DNA from 3 places in the Pseudomonas fulva genome. Region 2 is predicted to be linked to each of the others. Evidence: riboswitches for the same ligand, from Rfam matches in the RefSeq annotation. Region 2 holds a riboswitch; each other region holds the start of a gene.

Region 1 (4,332 bases), 120 kb from region 2:
CGTAGGGCACGGCATGCTCGGCGTAGGTGGCGGCGAGCAGGTCCTTGGATTCGGCGGCGCCGACGAAACCGACCGGGAAGCCGAGGATCAGCGCCGGCTTGGGCGCACCTGCGGCGAGCATGTCGAGCAGGTAGAACAGCGCCGTCGGCGCATTGCCGATCACCACCACCGAGCCTTGCAGGTGCTCGCGCCAGTGTTCCAGGGCCACCGCCGAGCGGGTGTTGCCGAGCTGCTTGGCCAGCTCCGGTACGCCGGCATCGTTGAGGGTACAGATCACCGGGTTGGCGGCCTGCAGCCGTGCACGGGTCACGCCTTCGGCGACCATGCGTGCGTCGCAGAGAATCGCCGCGCCCCTGGCCAGCGCTTCACGCCCGGCCGCGCCGGCACCCGGTGAGAAGCGCAGATCCTGCACCACATCGACCATGCCGCAGGCGTGGATGACCCGCACCGCGAGCTTCTCCAGGTCAGCCGGAATGCCGCTCAGGTCGGCCTCGGCGCGGATGATGGCGAAGGAATTGCGATAGATCTCCTGACCATCGCGGATGTAATCGGTCATCGGGTGAAACTCCGGGTAGCGGTGAGCGAGGCCAGCAATTCGGCGGCCTCGTCAGGTGTCAGGTGGTGGCCCAGCAAGTGGCCGAAGCCGCTGCCGGGGGGCTGGCGGGCGAACAGGTCGTAACGACCCTCGGCCACCGCCAGCAAGGTGAAGGGCGCGCGATGGGCGGCGGCGCAGGAGCGGCTGCAGCCGGTGAGGTGAATGCCCGGCTGCTCGTTGCCAGCAGGGAGCAGTTCGGCCAGGCGCAGGGCATCGGCCTTGGTGTCGGCCAGGCCCTTGGCGCAACCGCTGGCGCCGGTGCAGGCGATGATGCGGGCCAACGGCGTGCTGGCATCGGCCAGCAGGCCCAGCCCATGCAGGCTGTGGATAACCCCATCGGCAGCCGCCTCGGCAACATTGGGCAGCAGCACGCTCTGCCAGGGCGTCAGGCGCAGGGCGCCATCGCCATGACGGCGGGCGAGATCCGCCAGGCCGAGCAGTTGCTCGGCCTCCAGCCGACCGAGCACGGTGGCGGCGCCGATATGCACGAGCCCCGGCTGGCGCTGCTTGTGGATACCGAGATGGGCATTGGCTTGCGCCGGGTTGCGGCGCCAGTCGCCTGCCGGCAGCAGTGCGTCTCCCAGCCGAGCCTGCAGACGCTGCAGCAGCTCGGCAGGCGAATGGATTTCCAGCAAATGGCGCATGCGTGTCTGCTCGGGCGCAGCCAGCTCCAGAAACAGGTCGAGCAGGGCGATCACCAGCTTATGAGCCAGGGCTTGGGGCACCACCGCCAGTGCGGGTGCATCTTCTGCCGTGACCGGCGGGCAACCGGCCAGGCCGAAGGCATAGCCGATGCCGTCATCGAGGGGCAGGGCGCTGAGCCAGATATCGTGGGGGTGTTCGAGCATCGCCAGGCGTTCGCCGCCGTCGAGCAGCAGAGCGAACTTCGGCGACAGGGCATGCAGGCGCGGCGTGTTTTCCAGGGTGGCCAGCAGCTCGGCGGCCAGCGGCGAGATATCCACAGGCGCCAGCGGATCGACGCCGGCGGCCGGGCTGACCATCAGGTTGCGCACGTCATCGGCGCCGGGCGTGCTGGGGCCGAGGCCTGCATCCAGCAGCTCGCCGATCAGTGCATCTTCATTGCCCGCGCAAATCCCGCGAATCTGCAGATTGCCGCGGTTGGTGGCTTCGATCACCCCGCCAGCATGTTGCTGCGCGGCCCTGGCAATGCGCTCGGCCTGCTCGGCTTCGAGGCGCCCACCGGGCAGCTTGATGCGGCAGATACCGCCATCCTTCGCCTGCACGATACGCAGCAACCCCGGACAGGCCGAGGGGCGAACAGCAGGGGTTGGAATGCGAAAAGCCTGTTTCAACGGATCACCGGAGTCGGGTCACATGGGCATCCGTTCGAGGATAGGCCAGGGAAGGGTCAGCTTCTCTCACCGGGACACCCCGCCCGGTGTGGGCACATGCGACTGAATCGGTCGGCAGGTCTCCTGGCTCGCAGGTCATGGCGCGTGGCCGGCCTTCCCGGTTTCCCAGTGGCGATTGGCGCAGGCGCTCGCTGCAACAGTTGCGGGGGCAGCCACGGCGGAAAACCTGCCCAATATCTGCTGCGCGTCGGCCCTGCCGCGTTAGAAACCGTCTCGGAATGCTCATGTACAGAAGTACACTCCGCTTCCTCGCCAATTTCTGCCTTGCAGGGCTCTAGCTCGCTAGATATTGAACAGGTTTTCTCGTGTTCCCTCTTAGGCCGCATTGGCTCACATGTAGCCGCTGGGCACCGACAGAAGCGCTATTATGCCCGCTTTGCCCGCCGGGATGAAAAGCCGCGTCGTCGGATCGCACAGTGGCATGGCCGCGATGTGGTGATATCGATCGCCGTAAAGATGGCTTTCTTAGGAGGGGTCGGTGGCGATCCGCTTTAGAATCTGTTCGCGATCTTTCACCCCAGGCTCGCTGATTTTGGCGGCTAAGTGGCGGAAGCGGCCGCTCTCCTATCCATTGTGGGAGCGCGCCATGCGCGCGAAAAATCGCGGGCATGGACTGGGCGTCCCCGCCCGCTCCCACAAATACTGCGCCGATGGCTGCCATTGCCTTTGAACACCCAATCACTGTTGGCTGCCAATGATGAGGACTAAGAAATGACCCCCTGGCTGACCGTCGTGGGCATCGGTGAAGACGGCTACCCCGGCCTCGGCAAGGCGGCGCGGCATGCGTTGCTGGCGGCCGAGCGAGTGGTCGGCAGCGAGCGCCAGCTGGCGCTGTTGCCCCCTTGCATCCGGGCCACGCGCCTCCAGTGGCCGAAGCCGTTCTCCCTGGCGGCGGTGCTCGAAGAGCGCGGCACGCCGGTGTGCGTGCTGGCCAGCGGCGACCCGATGTTGTTTGGCGTCGGCGCCAGCCTGGCCCGCGAGCTGGCGCCAGGCGAGCTGCGCATTCTGCCGGCGCCGTCGTCCGCTTCCCTGGCGGCGGCGCGCCTGGGCTGGCCGCTGCAGGGAACCACGCTGGTGTCCCTGGTTGCCAGGCCGCTGGCGGCGTTGCAGGCGCAGATCCACCCCGGCATGCGTCTGCTGGTGCTGAGCAACGATGGCGACAGCCCCGCCGCCATCGCCGAACTGCTCCGTGAGCGTGGCTTCGGCCCCAGCCGGCTGAGCGTCTTCGAGCACCTGGGTGGCGAGCGCGAGCGGCGTATCGATGGCCTGGCCGAAGGCTGGTCGCTGGAGCGCGCAGCGGATCTCAACCTGGTGGCCATCGAGTGCCTCGCTGGCGCTGACGCCAAGCGCCTGCCGCTGACGCCCGGCCTGCCGGATGACGCCTACCGCCACGATGGCCAACTGACCAAGCGCGACGTACGGGCGATTACCCTGTCGCGCCTGGCGCCATCGCCCGGCGAGCTGCTCTGGGACGTCGGCGCCGGTTGCGGCTCCATCGGCATCGAGTGGATGCGCGCGAATGCCAGCTGCCGCGCCATCGCCATCGAGGCCGACGAAGGGCGCCAGGCCCATATCGCCCATAACCGTGATGCCCTGGGCGTACCGGGCCTGCAACTGGTGGCCGGACGGGCGCCCGAGGCGCTGGAAGGGTTGGCGGCGCCGGATGCGGTCTTTATCGGCGGCGGCGTCACCCTGCCGGGCGTGCTGCAAGGTTGCTGGCAGGCGCTCAAGCCCGGCGGCCGCCTGGTGGCCAATGCGGTGACCCTGCAGAGCGAGGCGGCGCTGATCGCCTTTCGCGGCGAACGGGGCGGCGAGCTGACCCGCATCGAGGTCGCCCAGGCCAAACCGCTCGGCGGCTTCGATACCTGGCGCGGCGCCCTGCCGATCACCTTGCTAGAAGTCCACAAGCCGCGATGAAGCGCATCCTCTTGCTCGGCGGCATCGGCGAAGCGCTGGCTCTCGCCCGCCGCCTCGGCGCCGAACATATCTACAGCCTGGCCGGGCTGGGCAAGGTGCCGGAGGATCTGACCTGCCAGATGCGCGTTGGCGGCTTCGGCGGCGCCGAGGGGTTGGCCGACTTTATCCACAGGGAGGGCATCGAGTTGCTGGTCGACGCCACCCATCCCTACGCGGCGCAGATCAGCCGCAACGCGGCACGCGCCGCCGCACAGGCCGGCATCCCCTGCTGGGCGCTGCGGCGGCCGGGCTGGATGGCATCGGCCGGCGATGACTGGCGCGAGGTGTTCGACTGGCCGTCATTGATCGCCGCCTTGGCTCCATTCCAGCGGCCGCTGTTCACCCTGGGCCGCGAGCCGCTTGAGCACTTGCACGAGATTCCTGCCCATCAGCACTGGACGGTACGTT
Region 2 (4,332 bases):
ATGGGTGCGATAGAACAGCAAGGCGGCAACCGGTGCATCCGCTCGCCAGTCGCCGCGCCAGTCCTGCAGCGAGGCATTGCCGATACGCGGGTGATAGAGGCCAACCCGCGGCAGCGGGTGCGGCGGCTGCCAGCCGTAGTCCCGGCCCAGGTAACGGTCGGCGATGCAGTTGAAGAACTGCCGCGCGTTATCCACACCGCCCTGGCGCAGGTACTGCCACAGGCGTTCGGCATCGTCGGCGGTCACGTTGCCCAGCGCCGTGAGCTCGGGGTCGGGGTTATCGCAACCCGGCACCAGGATCAGCGTCTTGCCCTGCCCTGCCAGCTCCACCAGCCGCTCGATGCCGTAGCGCCAGTAGCTGACGCCGCCGTGCACGGAAATCATGATCACCTTGGCGTGCCGGAGCACCTGCTCGACATAGAAGTCCACCGAGGCGTTGTTGCCCAGCTGCGCCGGGCTGGCCAGGCGCAGGCTGGGGTAATCCTCGGGCAGATGGCGGGCGACTTCGGCCAGCAACGACAGGTGCGAATCACCGGTGCACAGCACCACCAGCTCGGCGGGGGTCTGGCCGAGGTCGGCGATGCTGTCGGCCGGCAGCGACTGGCCGGGCTGGGTACGCAGCAGGTGCATGACGGGCGCCGGTTACGCCAGCGCCGCTTTCAGCTCGGCCGTGATGGCCGTGTGATCGAGTTCCTGGCCGATCACGATCAGGCGGGTCACCCGCGCTTCATCGGGCTTCCAGGCGCGGTCGAAGTGCTTGTCGAAGCGTTGACCAACGCCCTGCAGCAGCAATCGCATGGGCTTGTTCGGCACGGCGACGAAGCCTTTCACGCGCAGAATGCCGTGTTTGCCGACGACCTCTTTCAGGGCGTTCAACAGGCGCGCCTCGTGTGCTTCCGGTAGTTCCACGTGGAACGAGTCGAATTCGTCGTGATCGTGATCGTCGTCTTCATCGTCGTGGTGGGTGCGACGGCCCTCGATATGCAGCTCGGTCTCGCTGTTCAGGCCCAGCAGCACATCGAGCGGCAGCGAGCCGCCATGGGCCTCGACCACCTTGACCGCCGGCGGCAGCTCCTCGGCCACTTCGGCGCGCACCGCGGCCAGCGCCTCGGCATCGAGCAGGTCGGCCTTGTTGAGGATCACCAGGTCGGCGCTGGCCAGTTGGTCGGCGAACAGCTCGTGCAGCGGCGATTCGTGATCGAGGTTGGGGTCGAGCTTGCGCTGGGCATCGACCTGATCGGGGAAGGCGGCGAAGGTGCCGGTTGCCACGGCCGGGCTGTCGACCACGGTGATCACCGCATCGACGGTGCAGGCGTTGCGGATTTCCGGCCAGTTGAAGGCCTGCACCAGAGGCTTGGGCAGGGCCAGGCCGCTGGTTTCGATGAGGATATGGTCGAGATCGCCGCGGCGCTCCACCAGCTCGCGCATCACCGGGAAGAACTCTTCCTGCACGGTGCAGCACAGGCAGCCGTTGGCCAGTTCATAAACCCGGCCGTTGGCTTCTTCCTCGCTGCAGCCGATGGAGCACTGCTTGAGAATCTCACCGTCGATGCCCAGCTCGCCGAATTCGTTGACGATCACCGCGATGCGCCGGCCCTCGGCGTTTTCCAGCATGTGGCGCAGCAAGGTGGTCTTACCGGCACCGAGAAAGCCGGTGACGATGGTGACGGGAAGTTTGGCGAGCGTTTTCATGGTGGCCCCTGGCGTCTGCAGAAACGGCGAGCGGGCAATAGGATGGCAGGCACGAGCAGGGCTCACGCGAAGGCATCACCGGATCACCCCGCCCGGTTGTCGAAAGCGTTATCGAGGCAGGTCTCCTGGCTGGCAGGTCATGGCACGCGGCCGGCCTTCCCGGTCTCCCAGTGGCGATTGGCGACGCACTCGCTGCTTACAGTTGCGGGGGCAGCCACGGCGATCCGTGTTCCCTCTTGAACCTGTTAGAAGCCTTCTGAACAGGTTTCCTCTCCATGGCGACCCATGGAGAACCTCGAAGACCGCAAGGCTACGCAGAGCCTGGGTAACGGTCAATCGCGGCGCGACCTGCAGCATATTGACGCTCTGGCCGCTTCGTGGTGTTCTTGCCCGGTTGTTTCAGGTGTCTCACGCCGCCGCGCGTGAGGTGAAACGGGAAGCCGGTTAGAGTCCGGCGCTGCCCCCGCAACGGTAAGCGAATGCCAGGATCGTTTTGGCCACTGTGCACACGCATGGGAAGGCCGATCCCTATCGCCGCAAGGCGATCGTCGTGAGCCCGGAGACCGGCCTGAATCCTCTGTTTGGCAACCCGCGGTGGGCGGGCACGCGCCGATCGCTGCCTGCTCGTGCGGGCTGTCTCGCCGTGTCCTGCTGTGCCGTTTACCCCTGAGGTCTACGATCATGTCCAGCAGTGTCCTTTCTGATTCCAGCGCCTCTGCGCTCCCCCTGTCGCAACGTATCCTGCTCGCCGTTGGCAGCTGCGTGCTGGGCGCCGTGCTGATCTTCTTCGCCGGCTTCTCCGAGGTCGAAGCCCTGCACAACGCCGCTCACGATACCCGGCATAGCGCCGCGTTCCCCTGCCACTGAGGGCACCAGAATGATCAAGCGTATCGCCCGGACCGCCGGGTTCGCCGGCCTGCTCGCCGCCATCGTGCTGACCCTGCTGCAGAGCCTGTGGGTAACCCCTTTGATCCTGCAGGCGGAAGGCTTTGAGATCGCTGAGCCGGCAGTTATCGAACAGAGCCATGACGCCACCGCAGCCCACGACCATGGCGCGAGCGGCCATAGCCACGACGGCGAAGCCTGGGCCCCGGAAGACGGCTGGCAGCGCCTGTTATCCACAGGCCTGAGCAACCTGGTCGTCGCCGTCGGCTTCGCGCTGATGCTCGCCGGTCTGTTCACTCTGCGTGCCCCCGAGAAAACCTGGCATGGCCTGCTCTGGGGCCTGGCGGGTTTCGCCACCTTCGTACTGGCACCCTCCAGCGGCCTGCCGCCGGAACTGCCAGGCACTGCCGCGGCGGACCTGCTGCTGCGCCAGTACTGGTGGATCGGCACCGCGGCCTCGACCGCCGCCGGCCTGGCGCTGCTGGCATTCGGCGGCAACGGGATGCTGCGCATTCTCGGTGTGGCGATTCTCGCCCTGCCCCACCTGCTCGGCGCGCCGCAGCCTGAAGCCCATGAAAGCCTGGCGCCCGAAGCGCTGGAGCATCAGTTCATCCTCGCCTCGCTGCTGACCAACGCGGTTTTCTGGGCCGCCCTGGGCCTGACTGCCGCCTGGTTCCATGGCCCTGGGCGCCAGCCGCAGTGAATGAACGGCCCATCCTCGTCGCCGGCCTGGGTTGCCGGCGCGAGTGCTCGCGCGATGAGCTGCTGGCCTTGCTCGACAGCACCCTGGCCGAGCAGGGCTCGAGCACGGCCGAGCTGACGGCCCTGGCCAGCAGCGCCCACAAGGCGGCTGAACCTGGCCTGCAGCTGCTGGCCGCGCACCTGAACCTGCCGATCCACTTCCTGCCCGCCGAGGTGCTGGCGGGTTACCATGGGCGCCTGACCGAGACCTCGGCCAAGGCGTTGCAGCTGACCGGCACGCCAGGCGTCGCCGAAGCCAGCGCCCTGGCCCTGGCCGAGCAGCTGAGCGGCCGACCCGCTCGCCTGTGGATAACCAAGCGCAAGAGCGCTGCCGCCACCCTGGCCGTAGCCCGAGTCGATGGGTAGGGATCACGCCCTGTCGAGCCACCGGGATTTTCATCGGTCGATACAAGACGCCGCCACCCATATTCAGGAACCCCATGACCGTCTACTTCATTGGCGCCGGCCCCGGCGACCCCGAGCTGATCACCGTCAAGGGTCAGCGCCTGATCCGCAGCTGCCCGGTGATTCTCTACGCCGGCTCGCTGGTGCCCGGGGCGGTGCTCGACGGCCACCAGGCCCATCAGGTGATCAATACCGCCGAATTGTACCTGGATGAAATCGTCGCCCTGCTGCACGCCGCCCACGCCCGTGGCGAGGACGTGGCGCGGGTGCATTCCGGCGACCCGTCGCTGTATGGCGCCATCGGCGAGCAGATTCGTCACCTGCGCGCGCTGGGCATCCCCTTCGAGATCATTCCCGGCGTGACGGCCACGGCCGCCTGCGCGGCGCTGCTGGAAAGCGAGCTGACGCTGCCCGAGGTGTCACAGACGGTGATCCTCACCCGCTACGCCAGTAAGTCGCCGATGCCGGCCGGCGAGCAGCTGCAAGATCTCGCCCGCCACGGCGCGACCATGGCCATCCACCTGGGCGTTCAGCACCTGGCAAAGATCGTCACCGAGCTGCTGCCGCACTACGGCGCCAACTGCCCCATCGCGGTGGTGCACCGCGCCA
Region 3 (4,332 bases), 2.5 Mb from region 2:
ACGCCGATCGGCAGCACCTGGCCATTGATCGCCGTGCGCGACAGCACATCGGCGGCGATCAGGAACACCGCACCGATCAGTGCCGAGACCGGCACCAGCCGGCCATGCCGCGCACCGACCAGCAGCCGCGCGGCGTGGGGGATCACCAGGCCGACGAAACCGATGGAGCCGACGATCGACACCATCACCGCCGTGACCAGGGCGGTGCAGGCGATCAAGGTGGCCTGTACCCGGCGCACCGGCACGCCCAGGGAGGCCGCCGACTCGGCGCCGAAGGTGAAGGCGTCCAGCGCCCGGGTGTGCCAGGCGACCAGCAGGACCCCGGCCAGCGCCATGGGCACGGCCAGCAGTACGTCCTGCCAGTCGACCCCGCTGAGGTTGCCGAGCAGCCAGAACATGATGCCGCGGGCCTGCTCGGCGCTGGCCGACTTGGTGATCAGAAACGAGGTCAGCGCATTGAACAGCTGGGAACCGGCGATACCGGCCAGAATGATCTGAGCACTGCCGCTGATCGCCCCGCCACCCGCAGCACGGGCCAGCAGCGCGACCAGGGCGAAGGCGGCGACCGCGCCGAGAAAGGCGCCCATGGACAGCGTCAGCATGCCGGCGCCCAAGCCGAGCAATGCCACGGAAACCGCGCCGGTCGAGGCGCCGGCAGATATACCCAGCAGGTAGGGATCGGCCAGGGGGTTGCGCAGCAATGCCTGCAGCACCACGCCGGACACCGCCAGCCCGGCCCCGCAGCTGGCAGCGACCAGGGCGCGGGTCAGGCGGTAATTCCAGACGATGCCCTCATCGATCGGGTCGAGCACGAAGCCTGCCGCGAACAGCTTGTTGGCCAGCACCTGGAACACCACCGAGGGCGCAATGCGGGTTTCGCCCAGGGCGACTCCGGCGATCACCGCCACACCAAGAAGCAGCAGGCAGGCGATGGTCAGCAGGAACAGGCGAGAACTGCGCGCGATCATTGGAATTCGTCAACGGCCTTGGCGAGGGTTTCGATGCCGGTGATCATCCGCAGCGAGGCCTGCATGCCATCGGCGTCGATGATCACGATGCGCCCGTTCTTGACGGCGTCCATGTGCTTGGCGACCGGGTCGTTGCGCAGGAACTCGAGCTTCTTCTCCACGTCGTCGGCGGGAAAGCGGCGACGGTCCATGCGCGCCAGCACCAGCACCGTGGGATTGGCCTTGGCCAGGGTTTCCCAGCCGACGCTCGGCCACTCCTCGCTGGACTCGACCACGTTGCGCAGCCCCAGGGACTTCATCATGTAGTCGGCCACGCCCTTCTGGCCAGCCACGTACGGGTCCAGATCCATGTCCGGGCTGGAGAACCAGAACAGCGCGGAAATATCCTGGGCCTGGCGCTGCTCGGCACCGGCCACCGCCGCGGCCAGGCGCTTCTGCAGGTCGGCGACCAGGGCGTCGCCCTTGTCCTGCACGTCGAAGATCTGCGCCAGCTGGTTGATGCTCTTGTACAGGCTGTCGATCTGGAACGGCTGCAGGCGGGTGCCGTCTGCGCCGACCAGGTTGTCCTTGCCTTCGCAGTCGGTCGGCATGATGTAGGTGGGAATGTTCAGGTCGTGGAATTGCTTGCGCGTACCCACCACGCCCTGCTCGCCCACCATCCACTCGAACTGCACCGCTACCAGGCCCGGGCGCTTGCCGATCACCGATTCGAAGCTTGGGTCGTTGTCGGCCAGGCGCGGCACCTTGGCATTCTGCTCCTCGAATTCGGGCAACACGTGGCTGAACCACAGCGAGGTGCCGGCCAGGCGTTCGCCCAGGCCCAGGGAATAAAGGATTTCGGTACCTGCCTGGCCGATGGTCACGGCGTTGCCGGGGCTTTTTGCGAACGTTAGCGACTGGCCGCAGTTTTCCAGGGTGAGCGGGTATTGGGTCGGGCCGGCGGCATGGGCCATGGAAGACAGCGCCAGGGCGGCGCCGATGACGGCAAGGCGTGGTACGAACATGCGGGTGATCTCCTAATCAACAAATACGCATAACGGCAGTGCGTAGGCTGGAGAACACATCACGCTGCGCGACCATGGCCGCACCTGTCCCTTGCGGGAAGTGATCACGGATGCCCCTCCCGGACACCCCGCCGGCGGTTCGATTACTGGCCCTGCCCGCAGAAGCGGAATCAGACCCATGCCGGCAGGTCTCCTGACTGGTACGTCCATGCAGCGCGGCGGCCTTCCCGGAAGCGATTCCAGTGACACGAATGCAGCGCTGCTCGGTACCTACAGTTGCGGGGGCAGTTCCGTTTGGCCACCAGAGGCGGCGACGGATTCCCTATTAATTCCTCGCGGAAACCGGCGGCGGCATCTTAAACGATTAAGTGATCCGCCTGCAGCGCTTTGCCGCAGTTTCCGTTCACCGACTGCAATCGGATCCAGCCAAGCCCACGCAGTGCCCTGCGCAAAAGCGCGGCCATTATTGTTACAACATAACATTTTAGCAAGCCGAATCAGCTCTTGATGCCCGGCCACGCATGGCCCCTGAAATTATCGACCCAGAACTTGCAATGGGAATCATAATCAACAACACTATAAATGTTATCTTATAACGTAATTATCGGAGCTCTCATGAAACCAGGTATTCACCCCACCTATCGCCCTGTTCTGTTCCACGACGTCGCTGCTGACGCCTACTGGTTGATCGGCTCGACGGTCGACACCGACAAGACTCGTCAACACAGCGATGGCAACACCTATCCCTACGTCACCCTGGACGTGTCCAGCGCCTCCCATCCCATCTATACCGGCCAGCAGCGCCAGGTCACCAGCGAAGGCCGTGTGGCTGGCTTCAACAAGCGCTTTGCAGGCTTCGCAGGAGCCAAGGCATGAAAGTAGTCGCCTCGCTTAAACAGGCCAAGTTGCGTCATCGCGACTGCCAGATCGTCAAACGTCGCGGCCGCATCTACGTGATCTGCAAGACCGAGCCGCGCTTCAAGTGCGTGCAGGGCCGGCCCAAGCCACAACGCAAGAACAAGGGATAAGTGCCTGCATCGCCATCGCGGCGCGATTGCAGCCATCTTTCCAAGGCCGCGTCGCAACAAGCACTCGCCGCAGGGCGCGGCTACAGTATCGAGGCGTGTGCAAAATCGACGGTTCGACACCATGCCGGTAGGAGCGTCGCCCTCGGCGCGAATGCGATGGTGGCCGTTCTCAACATCTGCGGCGCGACAACCATTCGCCCGCAAGCAGGCTCCTACAGTATCGAGGAGCCTGCAATATCGACGGTTCGACGCCATGTCGGTAGGAGCATCGCCCTCGGCGCGAAGCGATTTTCGGTCATCCCGCAGATGGCACCGCGACGACCAGGCCATGCGACAAGCATGGCCAACTCAACCTGCCACCTCCCCCAGCTCACGCAAATAACGCCAGGGATAGATACCGCGGTCGTGACCATCGTCGAACATCAGTTGCACACCATAGCCCTGGGCATGGATCGCCGTGATGCGTATGCCATCCGGCACCACATCGATACGCTGCGCCAACCGGGCCGCCCGGCATTTCGAGCATGGGCACGCAGCACGCAGGCGGCCATGGCCGAGCACCAGAACCTGCCCTTGCCCCCAATCCACGGTCAGCGTGGCTTGTGTGGCACTGTTGCGTACTGCGACGGGCGCCTGGTTCATGCTTTTTGCAGGCGCAACTGGCCGATGGCGATCCGCACGGCCTTGCGCACTTCCGGGTCGGCATCGTGCTCGACAGCCAGCAGTGCGGGCAGTGCCTGATCGTCGCCCAGTTCGCCAAGCGCCAGCGCGGACTCCTTGCGCAGGTTGCTGATGGCGTGCCCGAGCAATTCCACCAGCCCGTCATGCGCCGCTGCGAAGCGCAAGCGACCGAGCGAGCGCACCGCGCGCAGGCGCACCTGCCAGTAGCTGTCGCTCAGCGCCTCCAGCAGCGCGGGGCCGGCCGTCGCCTGGCCGACCTTACCCAGCGTGGTGGCTGCTTCTTCGCGCACCTGCCATTCACGATCCTTGAGCGCCGCCTTTAGAGCCGGCAGCACGCTGTCGTCGCTGGCCAGGCCCAAAGCGCCGGTTGCCGCACGGCGTACTTCGGTATCGCTATCGTCACTGGCCAGGCGCGCCAACAGGGGCAAGGCATCGCTTTGCTTGAGCCAGCCAAGAATGCCCACCGCCTCGCGACGCACGAAGGCATCGCTATCCTGCAGCGCCGCAACAGCGGTGGGTACGCTGTCGATCAGGCGCAACTCACGCAAGGCACGCAACGCGCTGGCGCGTACGAAGGCGTCGGCATGAACGGCCCAGGGCAACACCACACGGCCCGCCTCAGCGCTCTTCAGTTCGCTGAGGCTCTGCGCC

Evidence for each region. Region 2 has a riboswitch for cobalamin ahead of K8U54_RS09710 (CbtB domain-containing protein). Riboswitches for the same ligand answer to the same signal wherever they lie in the genome.
Region 1: another riboswitch for cobalamin. It lies ahead of cobG (precorrin-3B synthase); the one in region 2 lies ahead of K8U54_RS09710 (CbtB domain-containing protein).
Region 3: another riboswitch for cobalamin. It lies ahead of K8U54_RS23360 (ABC transporter substrate-binding protein); the one in region 2 lies ahead of K8U54_RS09710 (CbtB domain-containing protein).

What each region holds. Positions count from the first base shown of each region.
Region 1 is NZ_CP082928.1:2,289,281-2,293,612, forward strand. It holds gene K8U54_RS10240 (precorrin-8X methylmutase) at 1-556, opposite strand, end outside; gene cobG (precorrin-3B synthase) at 553-1,908, opposite strand; cobalamin riboswitch at 2,005-2,338, opposite strand; gene cbiE (precorrin-6y C5,15-methyltransferase (decarboxylating) subunit CbiE) at 2,680-3,885, shown strand; gene K8U54_RS10255 (cobalt-precorrin-6A reductase) at 3,882-4,332, shown strand, end outside.
Region 2 is NZ_CP082928.1:2,165,246-2,169,577, forward strand. It holds gene cobN (cobaltochelatase subunit CobN) at 1-630, opposite strand, end outside; gene cobW (cobalamin biosynthesis protein CobW) at 643-1,692, opposite strand; cobalamin riboswitch at 1,791-1,980, opposite strand; cobalamin riboswitch at 2,077-2,278, shown strand; gene K8U54_RS09710 (CbtB domain-containing protein) at 2,374-2,559, shown strand; gene K8U54_RS09715 (CbtA family protein) at 2,570-3,280, shown strand; gene K8U54_RS09720 (cobalamin biosynthesis protein) at 3,277-3,684, shown strand; gene cobM (precorrin-4 C(11)-methyltransferase) at 3,759-4,332, shown strand, end outside.
Region 3 is NZ_CP082928.1:5,052,925-5,057,256, reverse strand. It holds gene K8U54_RS23365 (FecCD family ABC transporter permease) at 1-968, opposite strand, end outside; gene K8U54_RS23360 (ABC transporter substrate-binding protein) at 965-1,972, opposite strand; cobalamin riboswitch at 2,139-2,334, opposite strand; gene K8U54_RS23355 (type B 50S ribosomal protein L31) at 2,588-2,848, shown strand; gene ykgO (type B 50S ribosomal protein L36) at 2,845-3,000, shown strand; gene K8U54_RS23345 (DUF971 domain-containing protein) at 3,349-3,642, opposite strand; gene K8U54_RS23340 (HEAT repeat domain-containing protein) at 3,639-4,332, opposite strand, start outside.